Linked DNA regions of Catenuloplanes indicus. The protein of the gene in region 2 interacts with the protein of the main gene of each other region in a pairwise test. Links are inferred from orthologs where the notes say so. Each region holds a gene or a part of one and is shown on either strand. Other genes may lie near its edges. The genes, in order: J2S42_RS08345 and J2S42_RS27340.

The links.
Region 1: the proteins of J2S42_RS27340 (region 2) and J2S42_RS08345 interact in binary tests that used the Bacillus subtilis proteins (3 or more experiments, as listed by UniProt). The link is inferred for Catenuloplanes indicus from one-to-one orthologs.

Annotation. Positions count from the first base shown.
Region 1 is NZ_JAUSUZ010000001.1:1,794,543-1,801,308, forward strand. Bases 1,434-4,300 are described here. They hold J2S42_RS08345 (glycosyltransferase family 2 protein), read right to left. Parts: upstream 3,429-4,300; coding sequence 2,439-3,428; downstream 1,434-2,438. Other genes in these bases: J2S42_RS08340 (mannosyltransferase family protein), read right to left, coding at 1,434-2,442; J2S42_RS08350 (hypothetical protein), read left to right, coding at 3,668-4,300. In the rest of the region: J2S42_RS08335 (NAD(P)-dependent alcohol dehydrogenase), read right to left, coding at 1-938; more of J2S42_RS08340, read right to left, coding at 1,246-1,433; more of J2S42_RS08350, read left to right, coding at 4,301-5,638; J2S42_RS08355 (hypothetical protein), read right to left, coding at 5,907-6,602; J2S42_RS08360 (GyrI-like domain-containing protein), read right to left, coding at 6,759-6,766.
Region 2 is NZ_JAUSUZ010000001.1:6,020,624-6,028,372, reverse strand. The notes cover bases 2,596-6,445. They hold J2S42_RS27340 (efflux RND transporter permease subunit), read right to left. Parts: upstream 6,069-6,445; coding sequence 2,796-6,068; downstream 2,596-2,795. Other genes in these bases: J2S42_RS27335 (MarR family winged helix-turn-helix transcriptional regulator), read left to right, coding at 6,230-6,445; J2S42_RS27345 (MFS transporter), read right to left, coding at 2,596-2,724. Outside these bases: J2S42_RS27355 (SPFH domain-containing protein), read right to left, coding at 1-532; J2S42_RS27350 (hypothetical protein), read left to right, coding at 1,053-1,394; more of J2S42_RS27345, read right to left, coding at 1,519-2,595; more of J2S42_RS27335, read left to right, coding at 6,446-6,706; J2S42_RS27330 (MFS transporter), read left to right, coding at 6,744-7,749. UniProt on the Bacillus subtilis protein: Required for self-resistance to surfactin, an antimicrobial lipopeptide surfactant produced by B.subtilis. Also required for swarming motility.

The DNA.
Region 1 (6,766 bases), 4.2 Mb from region 2 along the record:
CGGGCCGGCACCTTCTCCACGTCGGCGGTGATCCCGTGACGGGCGGCGAACGCCAGCATCTCACGAGTACGCGCCCGGCCTCCGCCGGCGGACGCGGTGAGCCGCTTGCGGCCGAACGCCATCGCCAGCGGCTCCGGCTCGTAGCGGTCCGGGATGCCCAGCATGCACAGCGTGCCGTCGATCCGCAGTGCCCGCAGGTACGGCGTCGGGTCGTGCTTGACCGGCACCGTGTCGAGGATGAAGTCGAACCGGCCCGCCTGCTCCGCCATCGCCTCCGGGCTGGTGGAGGGCACCACGCCGGCCGCGCCCAACTCGCGCGCGGCCTCCTCCTTGCCCGGTGACGTGGTGAACACGGTCACGGCCGCGCCCAGCGCCGTGGCGAACTTGACCGCGAGGTGCCCGAGCCCGCCGAGTCCCACCACGCCGACGCGCTGCCCGGGCCCGACCCCCCAATGACGCAGCGGCGCGAACGTGCTGATGCCCGCGCACATCAGCGGGGCCGCGCCCGCCGGGTCGAGACCGGCCGGCAGCGGATACGCGAAGGACGCCCGGAGCACGTACTCCCTGGCGTATCCGCCGTGCGTGCCGCCGCCGTAGGTCTCGGCCGGGTATTCGGCGCAGAAGACCTCCTCGCCGGCGCGGCAGGCCGCGCACACGCCGCAACTGTCCACGATGCCGCCGACCGCGACCGGATCGCCCACCCGGAACGCGGTCACGTCGGTGCCGACGGCGGCGACCTCGCCCACGAACTCGTGCCCGGGCACCAGCGGCGGCGCCCCCTCGGCCAGCCCTTGCGCCGCGTGCAGGTCCGTGTGGCAGACTCCGCACCAGGTGACCCGGACCGCGATGTCGTCCGGGCGCAGGTCGCGACGCCCGAAGGTGAACGGCGCCCACACGCCACCGGGGCTGAGCAGCGCCATTCCAGTCGTTTCACGCATGAATCGCACGCTATCCGTTAGAGCGCACTCGAACGCAACCGCGCTACGTCCAGCGCTGGCCCCCGCACCTCGGTGCTCCAGATCGTCGTCGCGGTTCTGCCGGGACACCGTCGGCCGGACCTGGCGGGGCCAGCACCGGCCGTGCGATGACGCCGGACATGGCGCCGGCCAGGACGCGCTCGGTCTCGGCGTCGAGGTGGGAGACCGGCTCCTCGAGTACGATCCGCTGACGCTTGCCGCCGGAGAGCCAGGCGCCGCGCTCCCCGGTCCCGCGATGACGGCGTCGGCACGCGGCACCGCGCCCATGTCAGGCCACCAGGAACGTACCGGCCATGAAGACGGCGAGGAACACGGCCTGCAGGGCGGTACCGGTCACCAGCACGGTGCGGTCGACCGTCTGATCCGCGCCCATCCGCGCCAGGACGAGGAAGATCGCCACCGCCTCCATGACGTAGCGCGCCGACGACTGCATCGCCCGGCCCCCGACCTCGGTCGACGTCAGCATGACGAGTGTGATGCCGGCCTGCACCACCAGGTATGCCTGGTCGCGCCGGAACCGGAACGGTCCTCGCACGGACAGGATCAGCAGGATCACCGCGAGCAGGACGGTGCCGGCCTCCAGCACCGCGCCCAGGGTGACCGGGTCGAGGGGCCCGTGCCCGGCGATCTGCCCGACCGATGTGAGCCACGCCCCGCCCGGCAGGGTGTAGCGGCGGCCCCACTGGTCCTGGGCGATGCTGAACTGCAGCGGATCGCCCAGCTCGATCAGGCAGTAGACGCTGTACGCGGCCACCCCGAGCGGCACCATGGCCAGCGACAGCACGTCGAGCCGGATCGCGCGTGGCCGCCAGCCGATCTGCCGCAGGTACTCGACGGCCAGCGGGAGGATCAGCAGCAGGCCGAACAGCCGGGTGGCCGAGGACAGCGCGCCCAGCGTTCCGGCCAGCCACCAGTGCCCGCGCCGGCCCGCGTAGAGGGCTCCGATCGCCAGCAGCATGAACAACGACTCGTTGTAGCCCAGGGACAGGAAGAAGCCCATCGGGAAGAAGGCCAGGTACCAGGCGGCGCGCTGCGCGACCCGCGGCCCGAACTCGTGGTCGGCCAGCCGGTGCAGCATGACCAGGGCGCCGTACGCGGCGGTGTTCGCCACCACCAGGGCGCTGATCACGGCGTCTCCCGGCAGCACCGGGTCGAGGACGCGGATCAGGATGGGGTAGAGCGGGAAGAACGCCGGGAAGCCCGGCCCGAGGTGGTAGCCGTGCTGGGCGATCGCGACGTAGTGGCCGGCATCCCAGCGGTTCCAGTCCAGCAGGATCGACGACAGTGCCGGGGCCGGGGTGCCGGCCCGGTAGGTCAGCCACGCCAGCGCGCTCACCGGGAGGCGGACGGCGACCGCGGCGGACCACACCGCGAACGCGGTCAGCAGCGCCGTGCGCCACGGCCGGTGGACCGGCGTGACGGACTCGGACGGTGCGGCGAGTTCCTCGGTGATCGTCGCGGTCACGACGGCACCCGGACCGGCCGGCGGCTGCTCGGGGCGGCGGAGTCGAAGGTCACGACGTACGCCGGGCGGTTCTGCATCGATGTGAACACGCGCGCCACGTACTCGCCGAGCAGCCCGAGGCACAACAGTTGCAGCGCGCCGAGGAACACCAGCGCCACGAACATCGACGTCCAGCCCGGCACGACATTCCCCCACAGGTAGGCGGCCAGGACCGCCCCGCCCATGACGAAGCAGAGCGCGATGCCCACGCAGCCCAGCCAGGTCGCGACCCGCAGTGGCGCGGCCGAGAACCCGGTGATGCTGTCGAACGCCAGCCGGACCATCTTGGCCAGCGGATACTTGGACCGGCCGGCGGCGCGCTCCGCACGGGCGTACGGCACCTCGCCGCTCGGCAGGCCCAGCCACGGAACGAGCAGCCGGTAGACCGGCCGGTCCTCCGGCAGGTCCAGCAGGGCGTTCACGGCGTTGCGGCTGAGCATCCGGAAGTCACCGGCGTTGTGCGGCACGGCGGTGCCGGTCAGCCGCCGCATCAGCCGGTAGTACGACTCGGCGGTCCAGCGCTTGAACAGGCTGTCGGTGCCGCGATCGGCGCGTACGCCGTAGACGACGTCGAGCCCTCCACCCTCGGCCGCGGCGAGCATCCGGGCGATGACCTCGGGCGGGTCCTGCAGGTCGACGTCGATGCTCACCACGTACTCACCGCGTGCCCGGTGCAGGCCGGCGGTGAGGGCGTTCTGATGCCCGGCGTTGCGGCGCAGCCGGACGATCCGCAGCTGCGGCCACCTGCGGCGCATCGTCTCCAGCACCACCGGTGTCGCGTCCCGGCTGCCGTCGTCGACGGCCACCACCTCGTACGTCACGAGCAGCCCGTCGAGCACCGGGCGTAGCCGCTCGGCGAACAGCGGCAGCACGTCCTCCTCGTTGAATACGGGGACCACCACTGACAGTCTCGGGTACATCCCGCCGTATCCCTCGTCGATCGTCACCGGGACAGAGTGTCGAAGCCCTCATAAGCGCCGGATAAGCATGGCCGGTGAACCGGCTCGGGCCGGTGGGACGTCCGGAGATCGTCGTGCCCCGGCCGTAGAGCAGCCGACACCGTGGCCGCACACTTGTCGTAGCCGCCCGTGTCACTCTCGCAGCCGAGCGGAATAGATGTTCTTGGACACCGATCTGCCATACAGCCGCCCGCCTCGTTACTGCTCGCCGAACTAGCATCCCGGTCGTGGGAAATGCGTGGGACACGATCGACTGGGCGGCCTTCGACGGCGCCTACGGGCCGGCGACCGAGACGCCGGGCATCCTGGCCGCGATCGCGTCGGAGGATCCCGAGGTGGCCGACGACGGGCGGTTCGAGTTCTACTCGTCTCTGCATCATCAGGGAACGGTCTACGCGGCGACCGTGCAGGCCGTGCCGTTTCTGATCGAGCTGGCCGTGCGGCCGGGCGTCCACCAGCGCGATCACCTGCTGCGGACGGTCGGCGCGCTCTGCGACCCGCAGCAGACCAACGGCGAGCAGCGTGCGGTGCACGCGGCCGTCGCGCGGCTCAGTGGGCTGCTGCTGCCCGCACTTGACGATCCAGATCCGGGGGTACGGGAGGCAGCCGCCTACGCGCTCGCCCACGCGGACTCCCGGCACGTACCCGCGCTGGCCGCCCGCCGGGCTTCGGAGACCGTCCCGGTCGTGCGCGCGTCGCTGCTGCTCGGCACGGCTCCCCACCCACCCGGGTTGCTGCGGGACGCGCTGACCGAGCCGTTCCCGGTCCCGGCGGCGGCCGCCGTGCTGCTCGCCCGCGCCCGGCATCCGCTCACCGCGGACCAGCTGACCCGCGTGTACGCCACCACCGCCACCTGGCAGGGCCCCTGGTCCGACACCGTCTCCGGACGGCCGGGCGACCTGACCCGGTTCCTCGACCTCGACGGGCTGACCACGCTTACCGACGCGTTGACGACCGGCCCGGCCCGCCGCGATCTCGCCCATGGGCTGGCCGACCGTTTCCGCTCCTCGCGCGCAGCGGCGTCCGCGCTGGCCGGCCGGCTCGCGCCGCTGCTGGCCGACCCGGAGCAGGACGTCCGGTCCGCGGCCGTCGACGCGGCGCTCGCGGCGGGCACCGCCTGCGCCGTGCTCGCCGACGCCCTGGCCACGCTGGCCGCCGACCCGGTAGGCGATGCGCCGGACGAGGCGCTGGGCCTGCTGATCCGGTTGCGGGATCCGCGCTGGTCCGGGCTGCTGGTGTCGGCGTGGGAGCGCGGCCGTGATCCGCAGGTGACCACGCTGTTCGGCGACATCAGCCCGCCGTACGACGCGGAGATCCTGCATGCGGTCCGGCGGCGGTTGCGCATGCTCGCCGGAGAACCGGAAGCCGGGAAGTGGGCCGCCGCGCCGCAGGTAGGCCTGGTGCAACTGCTCGGCGGCTGGGGACCAGCGGCAGCGGACGCGGTGCCGGAGATCATCGCGGCATATGAGCGGGCCTTCGGGGTCGCGGCGGACGCACTGGCGTCGATCGGGCCGTCGGCGCTCTCGGCCGTATCCATGCTGAAGGATCGTGCTCTTGGTGGTGATCTTCGGGCCGGGCACGCGGTGTGGCGGCTGACCGGGGAGACTGAGGCGCTGGTCAGTGCGGTACTGGCGAAGCGAGGGCGGGGAGCGGCGTGGGATCTGCGGCGGGCGGGCGAGGCCGGGACCGCGCTGGCACCAGCTGTCCCCCGGTTGCGTGAGTGGCTGGCGCAGGCCGGCGACGCGGACGAGCGGATCATGGTGGCGCGGGCGCTGTGGCGGGCCACCGGTGACCCGGCGGAGGCGCTGCCGACGTTGACTGAGGTGCTGGCCGGTGGCCATCCCGGCGCCGGGGCGGGACTCGCGGCGGAGATCGGCACGCCGGAGCACCGGCCGCACCTTCGCCGGATGCTGCGGCACCAGCCCTGGCACGTTCAGGTCGACGCGATCCGTGCGCTGCACCGGCTCGGCGTGCCCGCCGAGGAGCTGACGGCCCCGTTGCTGGACCTGCTCGACCGGGCCTCGGACATCCAGGTGAACCTGCTGGTGGAGATGCGTGCGGTGACCGCCATCCCGGCGCTGACCGCGCTGGCCGAGCAGCCCGAACGGGTGGTCCGCAGCGGCTTCCGGGACTACCCGTGGCAGGACGACGCGCTCCGCGAGCGGCTCCGGGCCGCAGTGGCGGCGCTCAGCGCGTGACCGTCCGGGCCGGTTCGCTGTGCGGAGATGCAGGACGCGGCGGTCGACCGGCCGGGGTGCGCGCCGCGGGCTGTGACACGGACCGGCCGTAGCGATCGCTCATCCCGGCCGGTCCGTGGGCGGGCAGGTCCGGTTCGCGGTGCGGCTGATGGCATGTGGACGACCTCGATGCGATGGTTGCGCGGGTCCCGCAGCACGACAGGCGCCGGGAACGTCACGCTCAGCACGATGCGCTGGACTTGATTCGTACCCTTGAAATTTGGGTGATCTACGAGGTGTCTGCACGGTAGAACTTGATGATCCGTTTGCCGTGCTTGAATGCGCGCAGGGACTCTGGCAAGTCCTCGAAGTCCGCACGGCGGTTCGAGCACAGCACGATCACGGCGTGGTCCTGGAGATGAAACCTGAGCTGTTCCAGCATCTGTCGCGAAGGATTTCCGGCGTCCGAAGTCCAGACAGTCTGGCTGCCGTAGGGCAGATCGGCGATGACGACATCGATACCATCAAGAGCGACCAGTCGCACATCGACCTCACGCGTCGCGTCGATGACCGAGACTGTTGTTGTTATCGGCTGCACGCCTCGTCTGAGCTTGCAAAGTCGTGCGGCGGCCTCGGCCCGATCATCGGAACGTTCCGCGAGGAACCGGGCTCGTCGTCGCAAGCCGTCGTCGGTGAGAAGTCCCAGGTTCTTTGCCGCCAGGGTCGTTGCGGCCTCGCTGATATCGGTGGCGAGGACTTGCGTGATCGCCTCGCCTCGCGCGAGCCCGAGCGTCGTGACGATACTCCCTGCTCCGCACAGTGGGTCCCATAAGCCAACGCGCGATCTTCCCGTGAGGAGACGTGCGCGCTCGAACAGTTCCAACGAGAGTCGTACCGGGAAAGCCGGATGCCCGGGAGCCGAGTACAGAACGTGGCCGCTAGCGAAGTCGGCGTAGTTGGCTCCGGGCGTGTACTCGAATTTCATTCAAACGTCCCGCATCTGCTCTTGGTGCCAGGCTGTCTTTCGTTGGTCTAGGCGGCGGCTGACGGCCATTGCGTGAACCGGCTCGGTTGCCGCGACCGGGCCACCCCGTTGGCCGCCGGGCCGGACCCTGATGCCGTCTGGATGCTCGCTGGAGCGTTACGCTG
Region 2 (7,749 bases):
CCGAGCTGTCCCGCAGGCTGGACCGGCCGGTGTCGTGCGCCTCGTACGGGTAACTGGTCGCCAGGTGCCGCACCGCGGTCTCCGCCTGCACCGCCACGTACTCGATGTGGTCGTCCACCGCGAACACCGCCGCGGCCGGATCCACCACCCGCCACACCACGACCGCGGCGATCTCCACCGGGTTACCGTCCGCGTCGGACACCTTCAGCCGGTCGGTCTCGAAGTTGCGCACCCGCAGCGTCACCCGCCGCCGCGCGGTGAGCGGCAGCGTCCACTGGAGACCCTCGGTCCGGATCACGCCGAGGTAGCGGCCGAAGAACTGGACGACCTGCGCCTCGTTCGGGTTCACCACCACGAAGCCGGTCGAGACGACGGCGAGGATCAGAGCGTAGACGGCCGCGGTGATCCCGACGACCACCTCACCGCCGTCCGCCTCCACGAACGGCAACGCCACTGCCGCCGCAGCGACGGTGAGCAGGACCAGCAGGCCGATCACCAGGAAACCGCCGACCCGGAAGACTCGTCGCTCCATGACATCTCCCCCATATCGAAGTGATATCACGATGCTAACACCGGGGGACAAGGGGCCGGGGGTGGGCCGGTGGGCGTCCTCTGCAGAGCAGGTCGACCGCGCGCCTCCGGCAGGGCGGGGCGACGGCGCGGATTTTGGGCAGAGCAGGTCGGCGGCGGGGCGGGGCATGCCTCCGGCGGGTCGCCGACTCCGGTGCATGGCGGGGCTTCCAGCGGTTGCGGGGTCCGTGGGGCCGGCTGTTTCTTCGTGGGTGGTGCGGGTTGCGTCTGTGGGCCGGGATGCTCCGGCGGTGCCGGTTTTGCGCTGGCGCACGAAAGCGAAAACCGCCACCGTTTCGCTCGGCGGTACTTCAATTGGTGAAAAGCCGCGTAGTGCCACCTATCACCGTCGGGCTCGGCCTGGCCGTATAAGCCTATCGCGATCGTGGTGCGCGGCGCCGTGTATCGCGTGCGGGCCGGAAGGTCGCGTATCGCGAATGGCGCACGATGTGTGTAGGCCATGCGGCCGTATCGGGGCGGTAATGATCGCGGCCCTGTGGAAAGCTTTTCTCATGCGGCAATCGCAGTTGTTCACGTCGGCGGAGATGGCCGAGATGCGGGATCGGACCGCCTCTCGAAATTACTCTGCTGCGCGTGACGAGTTCCGCCGAATACATGAGCGGCGCCGATATTGGGGAAGTGCCGCGGCCAAGTTCCGCAGCTGGTCGTGTTTCGCTGCCGTCGAGGACAACGCGGCACATGGCAACGAAGCCGGCACCGCGCTTTCCGGGATTAATGCTCGTCGTGGATCGCGGCGCTCGACGAAACGCCGAAAGGCGAACCCCGCCACAACGCTATGCGGGAGCGGCGAAGCCGGAAAGTGAATCGACACGGGCCGCGCGCATATGGCACAAGAGCAGCGAGCTTCGCCATTTCGATCGAACAAGTCGCCGCGGGCGTTCCGCACGATATTGCGAAGTGCGGCGCGTCATCGGCGGCCGGGGTCGCTCACGCAGTTTTGCGGTTGCGGGTGGCGATGGCCCAGCCGCAGGCGTAGAGAACGGTGACGGTGCCGCTGGCGATCATGATGTGGCGGGGGGCGACGTGGTCGATGGTGGCGGCGACGGCCAGTTGGCTGATCGAGATGGCGATCGTGGTGAGCATCAGGTCGGTGGCGAAGACGCGGCCGCGCAGCGTGTCGGGGACCGCGCCCTGGAGGGCGAAGTTGGAGAGCATCCAGTTGGTGCCGCCGGCGAAGTGGGCGACGAAGACCAGGGCGACCAGCAGTGGGAACCAGGGTGCGAAGGCGGCGGAGGCGTAGGCGAGCCCGTAGACGGCCATCGAGATGGCGAGGCCGGGGAGCAGCCAGTTCCGGTGGTCGAGGAGGCGGCGGGTGACCAGGGGGCCGGCCAGGACGGCGGCGCCGCGGGCGGCGAAGAGGATGCCGACACCGGCGGGCCCCACCCCGTAGGCGGCGACGACCAGGGGGAAGGCGGCGATGACGCCGTTGCCGAGCCCGACGGCGGACTTGACGGTGATCAGGGCGCGGAGGCGCGGGCTGGCGGCGATGTGGTGGATGGCCTCGCGGATCGCGGCGAACGGGTGCGGGGGTGGGCCGTCCGGGGTGGCGGTCTGGAGCGGGCGGCGGATGCGGGAGGTGAGGAGCGCGGCGATCAGCAGGCCGGCGCCGGCCATCGCGAAGCAGGCATACGGGCCGGCGAAGCCGCTGACCACGCCGCCGACCGAGGCGCCGACCACGACCATGATGCCCCAGGCGCCACCGGCGAGCGCGTTCGCGTCGGGGAGGTCCTCGGGGTCGACCACGTTGGGCAGCGCGGCCTGGGCGGCGGGCGTGTAGAACGCCTTGGCCACCGCGACCGCGGCCATCGCCAGCAGCGCCAGCCAGGCGGTGCCGGCGTCCTGGACCGTGAAGAGCAGCAGCGACGCGGCGAGCGCGGCCAGGTTCGCGACGATCATCACGGTGCGGCGGTCGACCCGGTCGACGACCGTGCCGGAGTACGGCAGGAGCAGTGCGTTGAGGCCGGTGTCGACGGTCATCACGAGCGCGCCGAGCACGCCGCTGCCGGTCAGGTCGGTGAGCAGCACGAGCAGCGGGACCATGATGAACCAGTCCGCGCCGAAGACGACGAGTTCACTGAGGTAGAGCCGCCGGAAGTCCGGGTTCCGGGCCAGCAGCGACAGGGGTGAACTCACAGTGGCACCTTACCCAAATGATCAAGGCGCCTCCCGGAAGGATCCGGGAGGCGCCTTGCATCAGGTGATGGCTACTCCTGCGGCGGCAGCGGGGACTTGTTGCTGCGTGGCAGGCGGAGCACCTCGAACTGGTCGGTGCCCTCGCGGAGCGCGCCCGACGGCGCGGCGGGCGGCTCCGGCGTGGTCTCCGGCACCGAGTCGACCCGGTCCACCGGAGCGGCGGCGGGGGTCGGCGCCGGGACACCGGCCCGCGCCTTCTCCGCCTTGCGGGCCTCGCGCTCGGCACGCCGCTCGCGCCGGCCCTCGACCAGCGTGTAGAGCGCCGGCACCAGCAGCAGCGTGAGCAGCGTGGAGCTGATCAGGCCGCCGATCACCACGACCGCGAGCGGCTGCGAGATGAAGCCGCCCTCTCCGGTCAGGCCGAGTGCCATCGGGGTGAGCGCGAAGATGGTGGCGATCGCGGTCATCAGGATCGGCCGCAGCCGGTGCCGGCCGCCCTCGATCACCGCCTGCTGCACGCCGTACCCCTGCTTGCGGTACTGGTTGATCAGGTCCATCAGCACGATCGCGTTCGTGACCACGATGCCGACCAGCATCAGCACACCGATCAGCGCGGGTACGCCGAGCGCGGTGTCCGTCGCGAGCAGCAGCAGGATCGCGCCGGTAGCCGCGAACGGGATGGAGACCAGCAGGATCAACGGCTGGATGATCGAGCCGAACGTCGCCACCATGATGATGAAGACGATCGCGATCGCGGCCAGCACCGCGAGACCCAGCTGCTGGAACGCCTCGTTCTGGTCGGCGCTGACGCCACCGATCTCCCAGCTCGCACCGGCCGGCGGGGTGAGCTCGTCCAGCTCGGTGGTCAGCGCGGTGGTGGCCGCGCCGACGTTCGAGCCGCTGACCGTACCGGTGACGGTGACGCTGCGGTCGCCGTTGATCCGGGTGATCTCGACCGGGCCCTGCACCTCGTTGACGTCCGCCACGTCGTCCAGCGGCACGATGCCGCCCGGCGTCTGCAGCGGGTACGCCCGGAGCGCGGCCAGGTCGGCCGGTGCGGTGCCGCCGAGGTCCAGCACGACGTTGCGCTCGCCGGCGCCGGTCAGCGTGACCTGGCCGATCGGCGCGTCCCGGAACGCGCCGGAGACCAGCTGGCCGATCTGCGCCTCGGAGAGACCGCGCGCGGTGGCCGCGGCCCGGTCGACCGTGATGTCGATCCGCGGCACGCTCTCGGCCAGGTCGCTGGTCACGTCCGTGACGTCCGGCGTGGCCGCCATCGCGTCCTGCACCTGCTGCGCGGCGGCGGCGAGTGCGTCCGCGTCCGCGGCCTTGACCACGACCGCGAGTTCGTTGCCGCTGAAGCCGCTGCTGGAGTCCGCGCCGACGGTGATCTCGCCGGCCGACGGGCCCAGGTCCTCGAACTCGCCGCGCAGCTCCTCGGTGAACGCCTCGGTGTCGACGTCCTCCTCCAGCGTCACGGAGTAGCTCGCGGTGTTCGCGCCGCTGCCGCCGCCGGTGAACAGCGCGGACTGGCCGCCGCCGCCCACGGTCGCCTGGTACGACTTCACCTCGCCCGCGCCGGACAGCACCGCCTCGACGCGCTTGGCCTGCGCGTTCGTCGCCTCCAGGCTGGTGCCGATCGGCATCGTCTGGGAGATGCTCAGCGTGTCCTGACCGGACTGGTCGATGAAGTTCGTCTTCAGCTGGGTGGCCAGGCCGCCGGTGATCGCCAGCACCACGACACCGATTCCGATCGTGGTCCAGCGCCAGGTGGTGGCGAACCGGATGACCGGCAGGTAGGAGCGCTGCAGCGGGCTGCGCAGCTCCTTCTCCTCCGCGGCCCGGCGGGCGACCTCGGCCTCCTCCGCGGTGCCCTTCGGCGGGCGGAGGAACCAGTACGCCAGCACCGGCACGATGGTCAGCGACACGATCAGCGAGGCGATCAGCGCGACCGTGACCGTGATGGCGAACGGCGCGAAGAGCTGGCCGACGAAACCACCGACCAGCGCGATCGGTGCGAACACCGCGACCGTGGTGAGCGTGGACGCCAGCACCGCGCCGGCGACCTCCTGCACACCGGTGGTGATCGCCTGCAGCTTCTCCTCGCCGTACCCGAGATGGCGTTTGATGTTCTCCAGCACCACGATGGAGTCGTCGACCACGCGGCCGACCGCGATCGTGAGCGCGCCGAGCGTGAGCAGGTTGAGCGAGTAGTCCTGGATCCACAGCGCGATCAGCGCGACCAGCACGGACAGCGGGATGGAGACCGCGGTGACGATCGTGGACCGGACGGACAGCAGGAAGACCAGGATGACGATCACGGCCATCACCAGGCCGAGCATGCCCTCGGTGGCCAGGCTCTCGATCGACCTCTCGACGAACGGCGCCTGGTCGAAGACGACCGTGAGCGTGACGCCGCCGGCCGCGGCCAGCTCGGGGAGCCGGTCGCGAATCTCCTCGGAGATGCGCACCGCGTTGCCGTCCGGCGTGGCGGTGACGGAGATGCCGAGGCTGTCCACGCCGTCCGTGCGCGTGTAGGACGTCGGTGCGGCCTGCACCTCGGCCACGGTGGCGACGTCGCCGAGCCGGACCGCGCGCCCACCCGTACCGGTGAGGTAGATGTTCTGCAGGTCTTCCAGCGTGGTGATCGGCGTGCCGACCTGCACGGTCAGCGTGCGGTCGCCCTCGCTCAGCGTGCCGGCCGGGACGGACACGCCGTTCGCCTGGAGCGCGGTGGCGATGCCGGCCGGGTTGACACCGGCCGCGCCGAACTTCGCCAGGTCGGGCGTGATGGCGATGCTGGACGTGCGCGCGCCGGTGACCTCCGCGGTCCGCACGCCGTCGATGCCCTGCAGCTCGGGCAGCACGCTCTCGTTGAGCGCGGCCGCGAGCGCCGCCTCGTCCGTGCCGCCGGACGCGGCCAGCACGATGGCCGGCAGGTCGGCGGTGCTGCCGGCGAAGACGGTCGGGTCGACGTCCTCCGGCAGCTGGGCGCGGATCCGGCCCAGATTGCTCTCGATCTTCGAGACGGTCTGGGTCAGATCGGTGCCGAACTCGAACAGCACCTGGACCGTCGCCACGCCCTCACTGGTGGTCGAGGTGACCTCGTCGAGGCCCTCGATCCCCTGGACGCTGTTCTCGATCGGCTCGGTGACCCGCTGCTCGACGATCTCCGGCGACGCCCCGGGGTACGAGGCGAAGATGAACGCGGCGGGAAACTCCAGCGAGGGCAGGAGCTGCTGCTTGAGGGACGGGATGGCGAAGGCCCCGAAACCGGTCACGATGATCGCGATCAGGGCGATGAGACCCCGGTTCGCGAGACTCAGTCTTGCGAGCAAGGACATGAGCAGACTCTTCTCCTGCTGGGGTAAGTTAGCTCGACACGAATAGTTTGCCTTACGCGAACAAGTTGCCCACAATCGGGGACATCCCGTAGTTCACAGGGACCCGTTGCTCACGGGGACCGTTGTTCAGCAGGACAGACGGCGAAACGGCAGGAGACGCGGTGGCCGACGAGGACAAGGACCGGCTGATCGCGCAGATCATGGACACTCAGCGACGCATGCAGTACCTGTTCGCGCACGATCGGTCCAACCCGCTGTTCGACGCGCATCTGACCATGCCGCAGCTCAAGATCCTACTCATGCTGGCCGCGGGCGACGGCGCATCCGGGCAGGAACTGCAGCGCTTCATGGGCGTCAGTCTGGCCACCGTCACCGGGATCGTGGACCGGCTGGTCGCCCACGATCTGGTGGAGCGACATGAGGACCCCAACGACCGGCGGGTACGCCGGGTGATGCTCACGCCGCACGGCCGGCAGACCGTGGAGCGGATCATCATGGCCGGTGCCGAACGCCAGGCCCGGGTGCTGTGCCGGATGTCCGCCGCGGATCTGGGCGTCATTCTGCGGGCCTCGGAGCTGCTGGTCGACGCGGCGGAGGCGGACGCGGCCGAAGAGCGCGCCACCGAAAACCTCCATTAGCGAAAAATTATCTGTTTTGTCCACATAGCCTGTGGGCATGGCCCGCCGTACGCTCACGCTCTGCGCGCTGCTCGGCGTGCCGCTGCTGGCCGGCACGAACCACACCTGGCACGGCCCGGCGCTGCGCGACCTGGCCACCGAGATCGGCGGGCCGACCCGGGCCGCCTGGATCATCTCCGCCTCGCTGCTCGCCGCGATCACCGCGGCGCCGCTGGCCGGCCGGCTCAGCGACCGTTACGGGCCGAAGCCGATGCTCCAGGCCGGCCTGCTGGCCGCGGCCACGGGTGCCGCGCTGGGCGGGCAGGCCGGCTCGATCCGTACGCTGATCTGGGCGCAGGTGATCTACGGCGTCGGCGCCGGCACCTCGCTGGTCCTCAGCCATCTGCTCACCGCGCGGCTGGCCGGGGCCGAGCAGCGGGCGCCGTTCCAGAACGCGTTCGGCGTCACCTACGCGGTCGCCGGCGTGCTCGGGCCGGTCCCCGGCGGGCTGCTGGCCGACGCGCTCTCCTGGCGCTGGCTGTTCCACGTGACGGCCGGGACCGCGCTCGTGCTGCTGGTCGTCGTCACGCTCACCGTCTCCGGCGCGCACCCGCGCGAACGCGTACCGCTGGATCTGGCCGGCGTCACGCTGATGGCGCTGATCGGCGCGGGCGTGCTGATCGCGGTGTTCTGGGCCGGCTCGCCGGGCCGCGGCCTGCCCTGGACGCTCGGCGCGGCCGCCGTGACCGCGCTGCTGATCGCCGTGTTCGTGCGGGTGGAGCGCCGGGCCGCGGTGCCGGTGCTGCCGCCGGTGCTGTTCACCGGCACGGTGTTCCCGACCGCGTCGGCGATCGGCCTGCTCGGCGGCGCCGCGCTGTTCGTGACCGTGGCCAGCCTGCCGCCGTACCTGCAGATGGCCCGTGGCGGGAGCCCGGCCGCGTCCGGGCTGGCGCTGCTGCCGCTCTCCGCCGGGATGCTCCTCTCCGTGGTCGCCGGGCAGGTGACCGTGGCCCGGATCGGCCGCTACCGCATGCTCACGCTGGGCGGCAGCATGCTGGTCGCGG